Regions from separate parts of the Serratia sp. LTN-2 genome, predicted to be linked through region 1. Evidence: predicted binding sites of a transcription regulator. Region 1 holds the regulator's gene; each other region holds the start of a gene.

What was found. The regulator CRP, encoded in region 1, controls carbon source genes, mostly activating them, when cyclic AMP is high. The targets are predictions, from matches to a motif close to ATGTGANNNNNNTCACAT.
Region 2: the regulator CRP is predicted to act here: its motif matches at 1,659-1,676, upstream of deoC (deoxyribose-phosphate aldolase).
Region 3: the regulator CRP is predicted to act here: its motif matches at 1,815-1,832, upstream of cdd (cytidine deaminase).

Annotation. Positions count from the first base shown of each region.
Region 1 covers NZ_JCAXDO010000010.1:194,957-199,075, forward strand. The annotation lists gene AC6BYQ_RS19015 (YccS/YhfK family putative transporter) at 1-1,356, opposite strand, end outside; gene crp (cAMP-activated global transcriptional regulator CRP) at 1,406-2,038, opposite strand; gene AC6BYQ_RS19025 (OsmC family protein) at 2,421-2,828, shown strand; gene AC6BYQ_RS19030 (phosphoribulokinase) at 2,867-3,736, opposite strand; gene AC6BYQ_RS19035 (YheU family protein) at 3,888-4,119, opposite strand, start outside; gene AC6BYQ_RS19040 (hydrolase) at 4,118-4,119, opposite strand, start outside.
Region 2 covers NZ_JCAXDO010000002.1:206,824-210,942, forward strand. The annotation lists gene AC6BYQ_RS04740 (phosphatase PAP2 family protein) at 1-15, shown strand, start outside; gene ybjG (undecaprenyl-diphosphate phosphatase) at 21-626, shown strand; gene AC6BYQ_RS04750 (aldose epimerase family protein) at 666-1,502, opposite strand; gene deoC (deoxyribose-phosphate aldolase) at 1,719-2,399, shown strand; gene deoR (DNA-binding transcriptional repressor DeoR) at 2,552-3,316, shown strand.
Region 3 covers NZ_JCAXDO010000002.1:308,601-312,719, forward strand. The annotation lists gene AC6BYQ_RS05170 (MFS transporter) at 1-514, shown strand, start outside; gene AC6BYQ_RS05175 (CidA/LrgA family protein) at 653-1,060, shown strand; gene AC6BYQ_RS05180 (CidB/LrgB family autolysis modulator) at 1,057-1,752, shown strand; gene cdd (cytidine deaminase) at 1,890-2,774, shown strand; gene AC6BYQ_RS05190 (NAD-dependent malic enzyme) at 2,996-4,119, shown strand, end outside.

The sequences.
Region 1 (4,119 bases):
CGAAACCAGGTAGGCCAGCAGCGTGATCACCAGCATGATGCTCAGCGTTTCTCCTTCCGGCAGCTGCAGCTGCAACAGCCCGGCCGCCAGCAATAGCCCGGCAATCGTGCCCAGCGCACGGTGCTGAATACGCACCCGGGTGGCGTTATAGCCGTTTTGACTCACCAGCATGATGGTGAGCAGGATCCAGTAAGGCTTCGGCAGGTTGAAAACCGCACCCAGGCTGCTGCCGACCGCCAGCGTCACCCCCAGCCGCGCGGCGTTGCGCAGGGCGGTGGATTTGAACGACAGGTAGCTGGCCAGCGCCGGCCAAAACGGCAGGCGGTGCTGGCCGGGCATCAGGTCGCGGCGGTACAGCGGATGCTGGGTGCGCAGCAGGCGAGCGATGCGGCTGAAGTGGTAATAACAAAACTGGCCGACCGGGTTATCGGGATGCTGCGCCGCCATTTTTTCCAGCGCCGCCAGTTCGTGGCTCATGGAGAAGCGCTTCGAATGTTGATGGTAGAGAATATCGTGCGCCACCACGCGCAGCCGGCCGGCGATCACCTGAGCGTTGCGGCGAATGATCGCTTCGGCCTGGCTCTGCTCCACCAGTTTTTGCACCTCCTCCGGCAGATGCAGGCTGACGGTGATGTGCTCCTGCAGATCCATCGCCACCTGAAAGGCGCGCTGCAGGCGCTTTTGTTCGAGGTTGTTGGCGTGCGGCAGGAAATTGAGCTGTTGGTATAAAAGGCTGATCAGATCCATCACCTTTTGCTGGCGCACCAGCAGCGGCGGCAGCGCGGTTTGCGGGTCGGTGTGTTGGGTCAGCAGCGAATACTTGGCTTCGAAGTAGTCCGCCAGTTCCAGATAAAGCTGGCTCAACGTCTCGCGCATCGGCTGCTCTTTCCACAGTTTGAACCAGAACCAGGTGAATAAGCCGTACCAGGCGGTGCCGATCGCGTACAGCAGCGGCGCCTGCCAGATTGGTACCGTGCCAGCCATGCTGAGAGCGAAGATGGCGGCCACCAGCGCCGCCGGCAACAGCCGGGCGTGCAGCGGGCTGATTTCGCCAGTGACGCCGAGCAACAGCGCCAGACCCAGCATCAGTGCCGGCAGCGGCAGATGCCACAGCAGGGCCTGTTGCAGCAGCAGGCTGCTGAGGGCGAACAGCGCACCGCCGACGATCAGCCGTTTAAAGAAGCGCTTATGCGGCGTGTCGAGACCGGCGATATTGCAGCAGGCGGGCACCAGAGAGAACATCAGGCCGAGCTGCAGTTGGCCGATCAGCAGGCCGAACAGCACCGGCAAGCACAACACCAGCGTTTGTCGCAGTGCGTAATTGACTTCCGGGTGGTAGATCAGACGACGCCACATGGCAGCGAGCAGATAAAAAACGGCGCAGATTGCGCCGTTTTTTCAGGGATTAACGGGTGCCGTAGACGACAATGGTTTTGCCGTGGGCGGAAATCAGATTTTGGTCTTCCAGCATTTTCAGAATACGGCCAACGGTTTCGCGCGAGCAGCCGACGATCTGGCCGATTTCCTGACGGGTGATTTTGATCTGCATGCCGTCCGGGTGAGTCATGGCGTCGGGTTGCTTCGCCAGATTCAGCAAGGTTTGCGCGATGCGGCCGGTAACGTCCAGGAAGGCGAGGTTGCCCACTTTTTCGGAAGTGACCTGCAGGCGGCTCGCCATTTGGGCGGACAGACGCATCAGGATGTCCGGGTTCACCTGGATCAGCTGGCGGAATTTCTTGTAGGAAATTTCGGCCACTTCACAGGCGGTTTTCGCGCGAACCCAGGCGCTGCGCTCCTGGCCCTCTTCGAACAATCCGAGCTCGCCGATGAAATCCCCCTGGTTGAGGTAGGACAAGATCATCTCTTTACCTTCTTCATCCTTGATCAGCACCGCGACGGAGCCTTTCACGATGTAGTAAAGCGTTTCGGCCTTTTCACCTTGGTGAATCAGCGTACTCTTCGATGGATATTTGTGGATATGGCAATGAGACAGGAACCATTCGAGAGTAGGGTCTGTTTGCGGTTTGCCGAGAACCATTCGCTGTTATCCTCTGTTGTTATCGCTGCCTTGTGTCACAGGGGTCAGAGTTCCCTGTAAAACCCGCCTGTAGCCGCTGTTATGAGCGAGGGCTACCGGCAAGTTTTGAGGCGTGTCATAAAAATACGCTGTCGCTCTAGCATATTAACTTGCCGTAAGCGCTGCAAGCTACATTCTGTTAACATACCGGTAAAGGAGCCTTTCTCTGGGCGTTTCCCTGAAATGCAGTGTCCCGGAAAGATTTATTGCGGCTCTGTTTGTAGCACAGAGTAAGGCGGGTGTCTCGTGTTGTCTCGCTTCAGCATGATTAGCATCAGGTTACGTTGCCTGTTTCTATGCGAAAGCGTACTCTGATTTTAAGAAATCAACCGGAGTGACCAGAATGCAGGCAAGAGTTAAATGGGTGGAAGGGTTAACGTTTTTGGGTGAATCGGCCTCCGGCCATCAGGTACTGATGGACGGCAACGCCGGCGATAAAGCGCCCAGCCCGATGGAGATGGTGCTGATGTCGGTAGGCGGCTGCAGCGCGATCGACGTGGTGTCCATCCTGCAAAAAGGGCGCAATGACGTGCGCGATTGCGAGGTGAAGCTGACCTCCGAGCGCCGCGAAGAAGCCCCGCGGCTGTTCACCCATATCAACCTGCACTTCATCGTCACCGGTCAGGATCTGACCGACAAGATCGTAGAGCGAGCGGTGAACCTGTCGGCGGAGAAATACTGCTCGGTGGCGCTGATGCTCAACAAAGCCGCTACGGTGACCCACAGCTTCGAGATCCGCCAGCCGGCGTAATCGAGACGGAGCGCGGCCAGCCGCCGCGCTCAATGCGCTTATTCGATCTTCTTGCCTTCCAGCAGCCGCTGCACCAGCGGCGCCATGATCAGCTCCATCGCCAACCCCATCTTGCCGCCCGGCACCACCAGCGTATTGATGTGCGAAATAAACGATCCTTGCAGCATCGCCAGCAAATAGGGGAAGTCTATCTGATCCAGCCCGCGGAAGTGGATCACCACGAAGCTTTCATCCAGTGACGGAATGGCCTTGGCGGCGAACGGGTTGGAGGTGTCCACCGTCGGCACGCGCTGGAAGTTGATGTGGGTGCGCGAGAACTGCGGCGTGATGTAGTTGATGTAGTCTTCCATCGAACGCACCACCGAATCCATTACCGCTTCGCGGGAGTGGCCGCGCTCGCCGGTATCGCGGATCAGCTTCTGGATCCATTCCAGGTTGACGATCGGCACCACGCCGACCAGCAGATCGACATGTTTGGCCACGTCATGGTGCTCGGTGACCACGCCGCCGTGCAGCCCCTCGTAGAACAGCACGTCGGTCGGCGCCGGCAGCGGCTCCCACGGGGTGAAGGTGCCCGGCACCTGATTGTATGGCACCGCTTCGTCGTAGGTGTGCAGGTACTTGCGCGAACGGCCGGTGCCGTTCTTGCCGTAGTCGATAAAGCTTTGCTGCAGCAGGCCGAAGTCGTTGGCCTCGGGGCCGAAATAGCTGATGTGTCTGCCCAGATCGCGCGCCTTGCGGATCGCCGCGTCCATCTCCGGCCGGGTATAGCGGTGGAAACTGTCGCCCTCCAGCTCGGCGGCGCGAATGTTGAGCTGCTGGAAGATTTTGCGGAACGCCACGCTGGTGGTGGTGGTGCCGGCGCCGCTGGAACCGGTCACCGCGATAACGGGATGTTTGGCAGACATGGTGGTTGTCACTCCGTGTTGAATGCGCCGGCGTCAGGGGATTATTGTGGCTCTTGTTGACGCTCTCTATGTCAGGAAAAAATGGTGCGCGCTGGTTTGCAATGCCCCATTGTTACCTGATTTTTTCCGTCAGTCATAGAACCGAGCGCCACTAAATTTCTTCCTGCCCGGCGCGGAACTGGCCGCGCGGCATGATGTTGACGCTCTCGTGCAGTTCCGACCACACCAGCACCACGTCGCCGTTTTTCAGCTGGCGGCGCACGTCCTCCACCTTCTGCTCCAGCGAGCGCTCGTGCTCGCCATAATCGGTGCCTTCGCGCAGTACAAAGGATTCGATCAGGCTATTCAGGGTATCGGTTGTCAGCTCTTGCCAGGGAATGATC
Region 2 (4,119 bases), on a different contig from region 1:
CGCAAGACGAGGTAACGGTTATGGAACAGTTGAACCATTTTCTTTTCGCCTGGATCAATGCGACCCCGGCGTCTCCTGAATGGATGATCGATTTTGCCACCTTTTTGGCACGCGACCTGATCATCATCGTGCCGCTGCTGATCGTCGGCCTGTGGCTGTGGGGGCCGCAAAGCCAGCTGGTATCGCAACGCCAGGTGGTGGCGAAAACCACTATCGCGCTGCTGTTCGCCATGCTCGCCGCCGCCACCATCGGTGCGCTGCTGCCGCATGAGCGTCCGTTCGTCGCCGGCGTTGGCTATACCTTCCTGCCGCACGCACCGGACAGCTCGTTCCCGAGCGATCACGGCACCGCCATCTTTACCTTTGCGCTGGCGTTCCTGTTCTGGCACCGCGTCTGGTCCGGCGTGCTGCTGATGATCGTCGCCGCCGGCATCGCCTGGTCGCGCGTTTACCTCGGCGTGCACTGGCCGCTGGATATGGTCGGCGGTTTCCTGCTCGGCATGGTCGGCTGCCTGTTTGCCCAACTGGTGTGGAATCTGTTCGGCGATGTCATCGCCGACAAGCTGTCGCGCCTGTATCGTTTCCTGTTCGCCTTCGCCATTCGCCGCGGCTGGGTAAAAGAGTAATCGTACAACATGACAGGGGCATTACCGCCCCTGTCTCTTTCACACCACGCCGGTGGTCACGCAGAACGCCCGCGTTTTTCCCGCTCCCAACATCACCCCCGCCTCTCCTTCCGGCGCATTCGGGCGACAGTTCGCCGGCTGGATAAAGGAGAGCAACTGCCGGTTGCCCTGAACGGCGATGCGTCGAAGACCATAGTTGAATTGCCCGGTGGCGAAGCGCGTCACATAGCGCCGGCCTTGCGGCGCCAGCATGAAGAACTCGGCCTGATCCACGTAGCGCGACAGATCGTCGGAGCACAGCAGCTCCCGCCCGAGCGCATCGCCCAACAGAGCCGGCGTCGGCAGATTCTGGCGGAACACCGCATCGGGAATGCAATCGTAATTGAGACGGCACACATACTGCAGCGGCTGCGGCCGATCGGCCAGGTTGGTGACCTGCATCTCAATGGTGAACTGCGCACTCTGCGCCGCTAAACGCAACGCCGGGCTAATGCGCCAGCATGCGCCCGGCCGCTCCCCCTCGCCGCGCAGCGTCAGCTCGTCGCCCGCCAGCTGCAGCCACACGCGTTGCATCTGGAGCGGCGCACCGTCCTGATGAGGCCAGGCGGGGCAGAACGCGGCGGTATCATCGCGTTTTCTTCCACCGCCCCGCACGCTGCGCCGGCCCGACTTCAGCGAGTAGCCGTCAAACTCGGCGTCCCAGATCGCAAGGCCTTGATAGGGCAAGACCGTCAGCGCGCCACGGCGATTCGCCAATGTCAGCGTCGGCCCACGAGCAGTACAGCGTTGCGCGCTCACCGCGAAGTCCGCATTGCGGAACAGTTCCTGCCGCTGTGTTCCGAAAGCTTCAGGAGCCAGATCGATATTGATCTTCATCTTTTTTCCCTCAACGTTTCGCCCGCTCAGACCGCGAGCACACCTGAAATGTTATTTTAATAACAAATGACTCGCCTTTAAGTTATATGTATAACAGCCTGATAGCGACGATCGGGTCGACATTTTTGAAACATCGCTAGGTTTATCGACATCGGAATGTTATTATTTTCACATATTTCATCCAGCTTACTGTCTTAACCTCACTAAGGAATCGCGATGACCACCGAAAACATCGATTACGCCAGCTACGTTGACCACACTCTGCTGGCAATGGACGCTACCGAACTGCAGATCGCCAAACTGTGCGAAGAAGCACAGCAGCACAACTTCTATGCGGTGTGCGTCAACTCCGGCTACGTACCGCTGGCGGCCCAGCTGCTGCAGGAAAGCACCGTGAAAGTTTGCTCGGTGATCGGTTTCCCGCTGGGTGCCGGCCTGACCGTCGCCAAAGCCTTTGAAGCCAAAGCGGCGATCGCCGCCGGCGCACAAGAGATCGACATGGTGATCAACGTCGGCTGGCTGAAGAGCGGCCTGCTGGACGAAGTGAAAGCCGACATCGCCGCCGTGCGCGAGGTTTGCGCGGCGATCCCGTTGAAGGTAATATTGGAGACTTGCCTGCTCAGCGATGCGCAGATCGTCCAGGTTTGTGAAATGTGTCGCGAACTCGATGTGGCCTTCGTTAAAACCTCCACCGGCTTCAGCACCGGCGGCGCTCGGGAAGAGCACGTCAAACTGATGCGCGAGACTGTGGGCAGCGAAATGGGCGTGAAAGCCTCCGGCGCCGTGCGCGATCGCGCTACCGCCGAGAAGATGATCAAAGCCGGCGCCACGCGTATCGGCACCAGCTCCGGCGTCGCCATCGTCTCCGGCGCTCAGGCGGCGGCAGGCAGCTACTGATCGTCGGCGCGCCTTGGCGGGCGCAGCCTATACCATTCGATGCGGGACAATACGGGCGGCTGACGCGGCCCGATATTGGCCCGCATTGTTGTGTTCAACGCCGGAAACGGCGGCACGCCTTTTACCTCTACAACCTGTGGGAAGACGGATCTATGGAAACGCGGCGCGAAGAACGTATCAACCGGCTAGTTCAGGCGTTAAAACGCGCTGACAAGATCCACCTGAAAGAAGCCGCCGTGCTGCTGGGGGTCTCGGAGATGACCATTCGCCGCGATCTGAGCGCCGAGCCGGCCGCAGTGGTGCTGCTGGGCGGTTACGTGGTGGCCGATCCGCGCAGCAACGGCGTAACCAACTACTTCGTTTCCGATCAAAAAGCCAAACAGGTGACGGAAAAGCGACGCATCGGCCTGCTGGCGGCGCCGCTGATCAATGAAAACGACACGGTGTTTTTCGACTGCGGCACCACCACCCCGGCGATCATCGACGCCATTGCCGACGAACTGACTTTCACCGCCGTGTGCCATTCGCTGAACACCTTCCTGGCGCTGCAGGACAAACCGAACTGCAAGGTGATCCTGTGCGGCGGCGAGTTCAAACCGAATAACTACATCTTTTCCAGCGTCGGCGGTCGCAACGAGTTCGATCACATCTGCCCGAACATCGCCTTTATCTCCGCCGCTGGCCTCAGCCTGCAGCACGGCGCCACCTGCTTCAACTTCGACGAACTGGAGATGAAACATCGCGCCATGGCGATGGCGCAGCAAAAGATCCTGGTGGCGGATCACAGCAAGTTCGGCAAAACCAAACCGGCCTGCATCGGCCCATTGACGCAGTTCGATCGGGTGATCACCGATCGCCAACCGGACGCCGACTTCATGGCGTTCTTCAACGATAACGCCATCGCTGCCCGCTATTAACACGCCTTCAGCGCCGCCAATGCCGGCGGCGCACCGCTGAAACACACCCTTTTCCCGCCCGAAAATGAACAAATAATGCGCAACCGATTCGCGTTTTTCGCTTATCCGCACGCAACATCAGGTTAATAAAATGCAACAGGTCACCCGAGTGATTATTTTCTGGCAGGCTAAACCCGCCGTCGGTTGGGTGAATTAACGACTATTTATGGCTTTTATATGATAAATAACGCCAAAGGCCGGATTGTTTAATTAAACAGCGGTTTAAGCGATTGCAGCAAATATCGCCAATAGCTGTTAGTTATCTGTTATTTATATGATGAATGGTTACGCATTTTTATCCGCTAACCACGTAAGTAATTTCCCTTCGTTATTAGCGGTGATTTTTAAATAAAAACATTTAAAAACAAAAATATAGACAATATTTCACTTAAAAACACAATGTGATCTGCGTCACTAAAACTGCTTAATCCGGGTTTTTCGCTAGATCCAAAACCACGCATAAAATATATTGCTCGGCTTGCTGCTGAGCACAGCGCTTTATACGGCCAATTATTGTACAAACCGCATAATCGCAGAAATTTTTATGAGAGCGTTCTCAGCACAAAATCTTACACAAATGTGCAACAAATGCGCGAAAAATCGATGAAAAAGCGGATAACTGCACATATTGCGCATTTGAGAGCAGGATCACGGTTGTTTCTACTGTAAATCGTTATCTTGCCGCCAACAAAAATCGACAGGCAAAGACCTGTCGGCAGCGGTAACGACTTTTATCACCCCGTGACGGTGAAAAGTCTTTAGTG
Region 3 (4,119 bases), on a different contig from region 1:
CTATCTGTCGCAGTACCTGATCACCGTTTCCAGCGCCGAGTTCGCCTACAAAATCATCGGGCTGGTGATGATCGTCAACGCCAGCATCGTCATCGCCCTGCAATACCTGCTCAGTCGCGGCATGCGCCAGGAAAACATGCTGCGCTGGCTGGCGCTGGGCACGCTGTTTTTCATCGTCGGGCTGCTCGGCTTTATGGTCGCCGGCGAGGCGGTCTGGCTGTGGCTGGCGGCGATGGCGGTGTTTACCCTCGGCGAAATCATCGTTATCCCGGTGGAATACATGTTCATCGACTTTATCGCGCCGCCGCACCTGAAAGGCAGCTACTATGGGGTACAGAACCTCAGCGCGCTGGGCGGCGCCATCAACCCAGTGCTGTGCGGGGTGCTGCTCAGCTACGCCGCGCCGCCGTTGATGTTCGTGATGCTGATCGTCGCCGCGCTGCTCAGCCTGCTGTTTTTCTTCCTCGGCCATCGGCTGGCGGAACAGGCGACGGCGGCTGAAGATGCACCTTAATCCGGCGCGCTACACTTAATCCAGGCTGTCAACCCAACGATCGTGCATGGCGGCCATAGCGAGAATTCATGGTGCGATCTGTGGCATGGCTCACAGTTTAATTGTATGATGAATGCATCAGTTAAACGGGAAAAGACAATGGCCAACGTGCTCACACTGTGCTGGAAATACCTCAGGGCCCTGCTCCTCATCTACCTTTGTCTGTTCGTCGGCAACGCGCTGGCGGCGCTGCTGCCGTTCGCCATTCCCGGCAGCATCCTCGGCATGCTGCTGCTGTTCGCCCTGCTTTCCACCCAGATCCTGCCGGCCAAGTGGGTTAAACCCGGCTGCCATTTACTGATCCGCTATATGGTGCTGCTGTTCGTGCCGATCGGCGTCGGGGTCATGAAATACTACGACCAGATCGTGGCGCACCTGGGCCCGCTGGTTATCTCTTGCCTCATCAGCACGCTGATGGTGCTGGTGGTGGTCGGCTATACCTCACATTATTTCCACCGCGAGCGCCGCATCGTCGGTAAGCCCGACGATACGGAGGGCAACCCATGATCCATGAAATCTGGTGGTCGCTGCCGCTGACGCTGGCGGTCTACTTCGCCGCGCGCTGGCTGGCGCGCAAACTGAACATGCCGCTGCTCAACCCGCTGCTGGTGTCCATGGCGGTGATCATCCCGCTGCTGCTGCTCACCGGCATCCCCTATGAGCGCTATTTTCAGGGCAGCAGGATCCTCAACGATCTGCTGCAGCCGGCGGTCGTCGCGCTGGCCTTCCCGCTGTATGAGCAGCTGCACCAAATTCGCGCGCGCTGGAAGTCGATTATCGCGGTGTGCTTCATCGGCAGCCTGACCGCCATGATCAGCGGCGGCGCCATCGCCCTGTGGCTGGGCGCTACGCCGGAAATCGCCGCTTCTATTCTGCCGAAATCGGTCACTACGCCAATCGCCATGGCCGTCGCGGACTCGCTCGGCGGTATTCCGGCGATCAGCGCGGTCTGCGTCATTTTCGTCGGCATCCTCGGCGCCGTGTTCGGCCATACGCTGTTCAACCTGTTGAAAATCACCACCCACTCGGCGCGCGGCCTGGCGATGGGCACCGCATCTCACGCGCTGGGCACCGCGCGCTGCGCGGAGATGGACTACCAGGAAGGCGCCTTCGGCTCGCTGGCGCTGGTGATCTGCGGCATCATCACCTCACTACTGGCGCCATTTCTGTTCCCGGTGCTGCTGCACCTGTTCGGTTAAACAGGATTAAACTTGCGATACATCTCGCATTTATGTATTTCATTGCATTTATTTCATCAATTAAGAGATATTTGTCACACTTTAATATTGCCGCGCTGCCTAGAATGTTATCCCGTTAACCTGTAGAGAGACCTTCTATGCATCCGCGTTTTCACACCGCTTTCAGCGCACTGCCCGCGACACTGCAATCCGCCCTGCAGCCCTATCTGGACGCGTCCGACTTTCCGGCGATGTTCACGGCCGAGCAAGCGGCGGCGATCCGCTCAGGCTGCGGACTGGACGATGACGCGCTGGCATTCGCTCTGCTGCCGCTGGCGGCGGCCTGCTCGTTAACCCCGATATCGCATTTCCACGTCGGCGCCATCGCGCGCGGGCAGAGCGGCAATCTCTATTTCGGCGCCAATATGGAGTTCAGCGGCGCGCCACTGCAGCAATCCGTGCATGCGGAACAGAGTGCGGTGACGCACGCCTGGCTGCGCGGCGAAAAAGCGCTGGCCTCGGTCACCGTCAACTACACGCCGTGCGGCCACTGCCGCCAGTTTATGAATGAGCTGAACAGCGGCGGCGAGCTGCAAATCCGCCTGCCGGGTCGCGCGCCGGCCACGCTGGCGGACTATCTGCCGGACGCCTTCGGCCCGAAAGATCTGGATGTCGCCTCACTGCTGATGGACGAGGTCGATCACGGCCATCAGCTGGCGTTGAACGATGCGCTGGCGCAAGCGGCGCTGGCGGCGGCCAACCGAAGCCACGCGCCATACAGCCGCGCCCATAGCGGCGTGGCGCTGGAAACGGCAGACGGCAACATCTACGCCGGCCGCTATGCGGAAAACGCCGCCTTCAACCCGAGCCTGCCGCCGCTGCAGGCCGCGCTGATCCTGCTGAACCTCTCCGGCGGCGACTGCCAGAACATCCGCCGCGCCGTGCTGGCCGAACCGCAGGACGCGATCATCAGCCAATGGGACGCCACCCGCGCCACCCTGGCGGCGCTGGGCTGCCAGAACGTCAGCCGCACCGCGTTCTAAGCGCACCACGGCGGAGCCATCCGGTTCCGCCGCTAACAGCCCCGCCCGCCAAATACAATGCCCCGACGCCGCCGCAGACACTTTATTTAGTTAAAAAATCATTTGATTGTCGATAATTACGCCAACCTGGTTCATCATCTGGCAACAAATGCTGTACATCTGCTCTTTATCTTTTAGGATCGTCGGCAATAAAGTTATCTGATACGTGAAGAGTAAAACTGATGGAACTAGAATACGAAAGCAAACGCCCGCTCTACATCCCTTACGCCGGCCCAATTCTGCTGGAATTTCCGCTGCTGAACAAAGGCAGCGCTTTCACCGAGGAAGAACGTAGCCACTTCAACCTGCACGGCCTGCTGCCGGAAGCGGTGGAAACCATCGAAGAACAGGTGGAACGCGCCTACCGCCAGTATCAGGATTTCAAGAACGATAACGATAAGCACATCTATCTGCGCAACATCCAGGACACCAACGAAACCCTGTTCTACCGCCTGCTGGACTCGCACCTGAGCGAGATGATGCCGATCATCTACACCCCGACCGTCGGCGAGGCCTGCGAACACTTCTCCGATATCTACCGCCGCGCGCGCGGGCTGTTCATCTCCTACCCGAACCGCGATCGCATCGATGACATGCTGCAAAACGCCACCAAGCAGAACGTCAAGGTGATCGTGGTCACCGACGGCGAACGCATCCTCGGCCTGGGCGATCAGGGCATCGGCGGCATGGGGATTCCGATCGGCAAGCTGTCGCTGTACACCGCCTGCGGCGGCATCAGCCCGGCCTACACCCTGCCGGTGGTGCTGGACGTCGGCACCAACAACCCGCAGCGCCTCAACGATCCGCTGTACATGGGCTGGCGCCATCCGCGCATCTCCGGCGAGGAGTACCACGCCTTTGTCGAAGAGTTTATTCAGGCGGTCAAACGCCGCTGGCCGAACGTGCTGCTGCAGTTCGAAGACTTCGCGCAGAACAACGCCACCCCGTTGCTGAACCGCTACCGCGACGAGATCTGCTGCTTCAACGATGACATTCAGGGCACCGCTGCGGTCACCCTCGGCAGCCTGATCGCCGCCAGCCGCGCCGCCGGCAGCCAGCTGCGCGATCAAACCGTCACCTTCCTCGGCGCCGGTTCCGCCGGCTGCGGCATCGCCGAGCAGATCATCGCGCAGATGAAGTCCGAAGGGTTGAGCGAAGACGAAGCGCGCGCCCGCGTGTTCATGGTCGACCGTTTCGGCCTGCTGACCGACAAGCTGCCGAACCTGCTCGATTTCCAGAGCAAGCTGGTGCAGAAGAGCGAAAATCTCGCCGGCTGGGAAACCGCCAGCGACGCCATTTCGCTGCT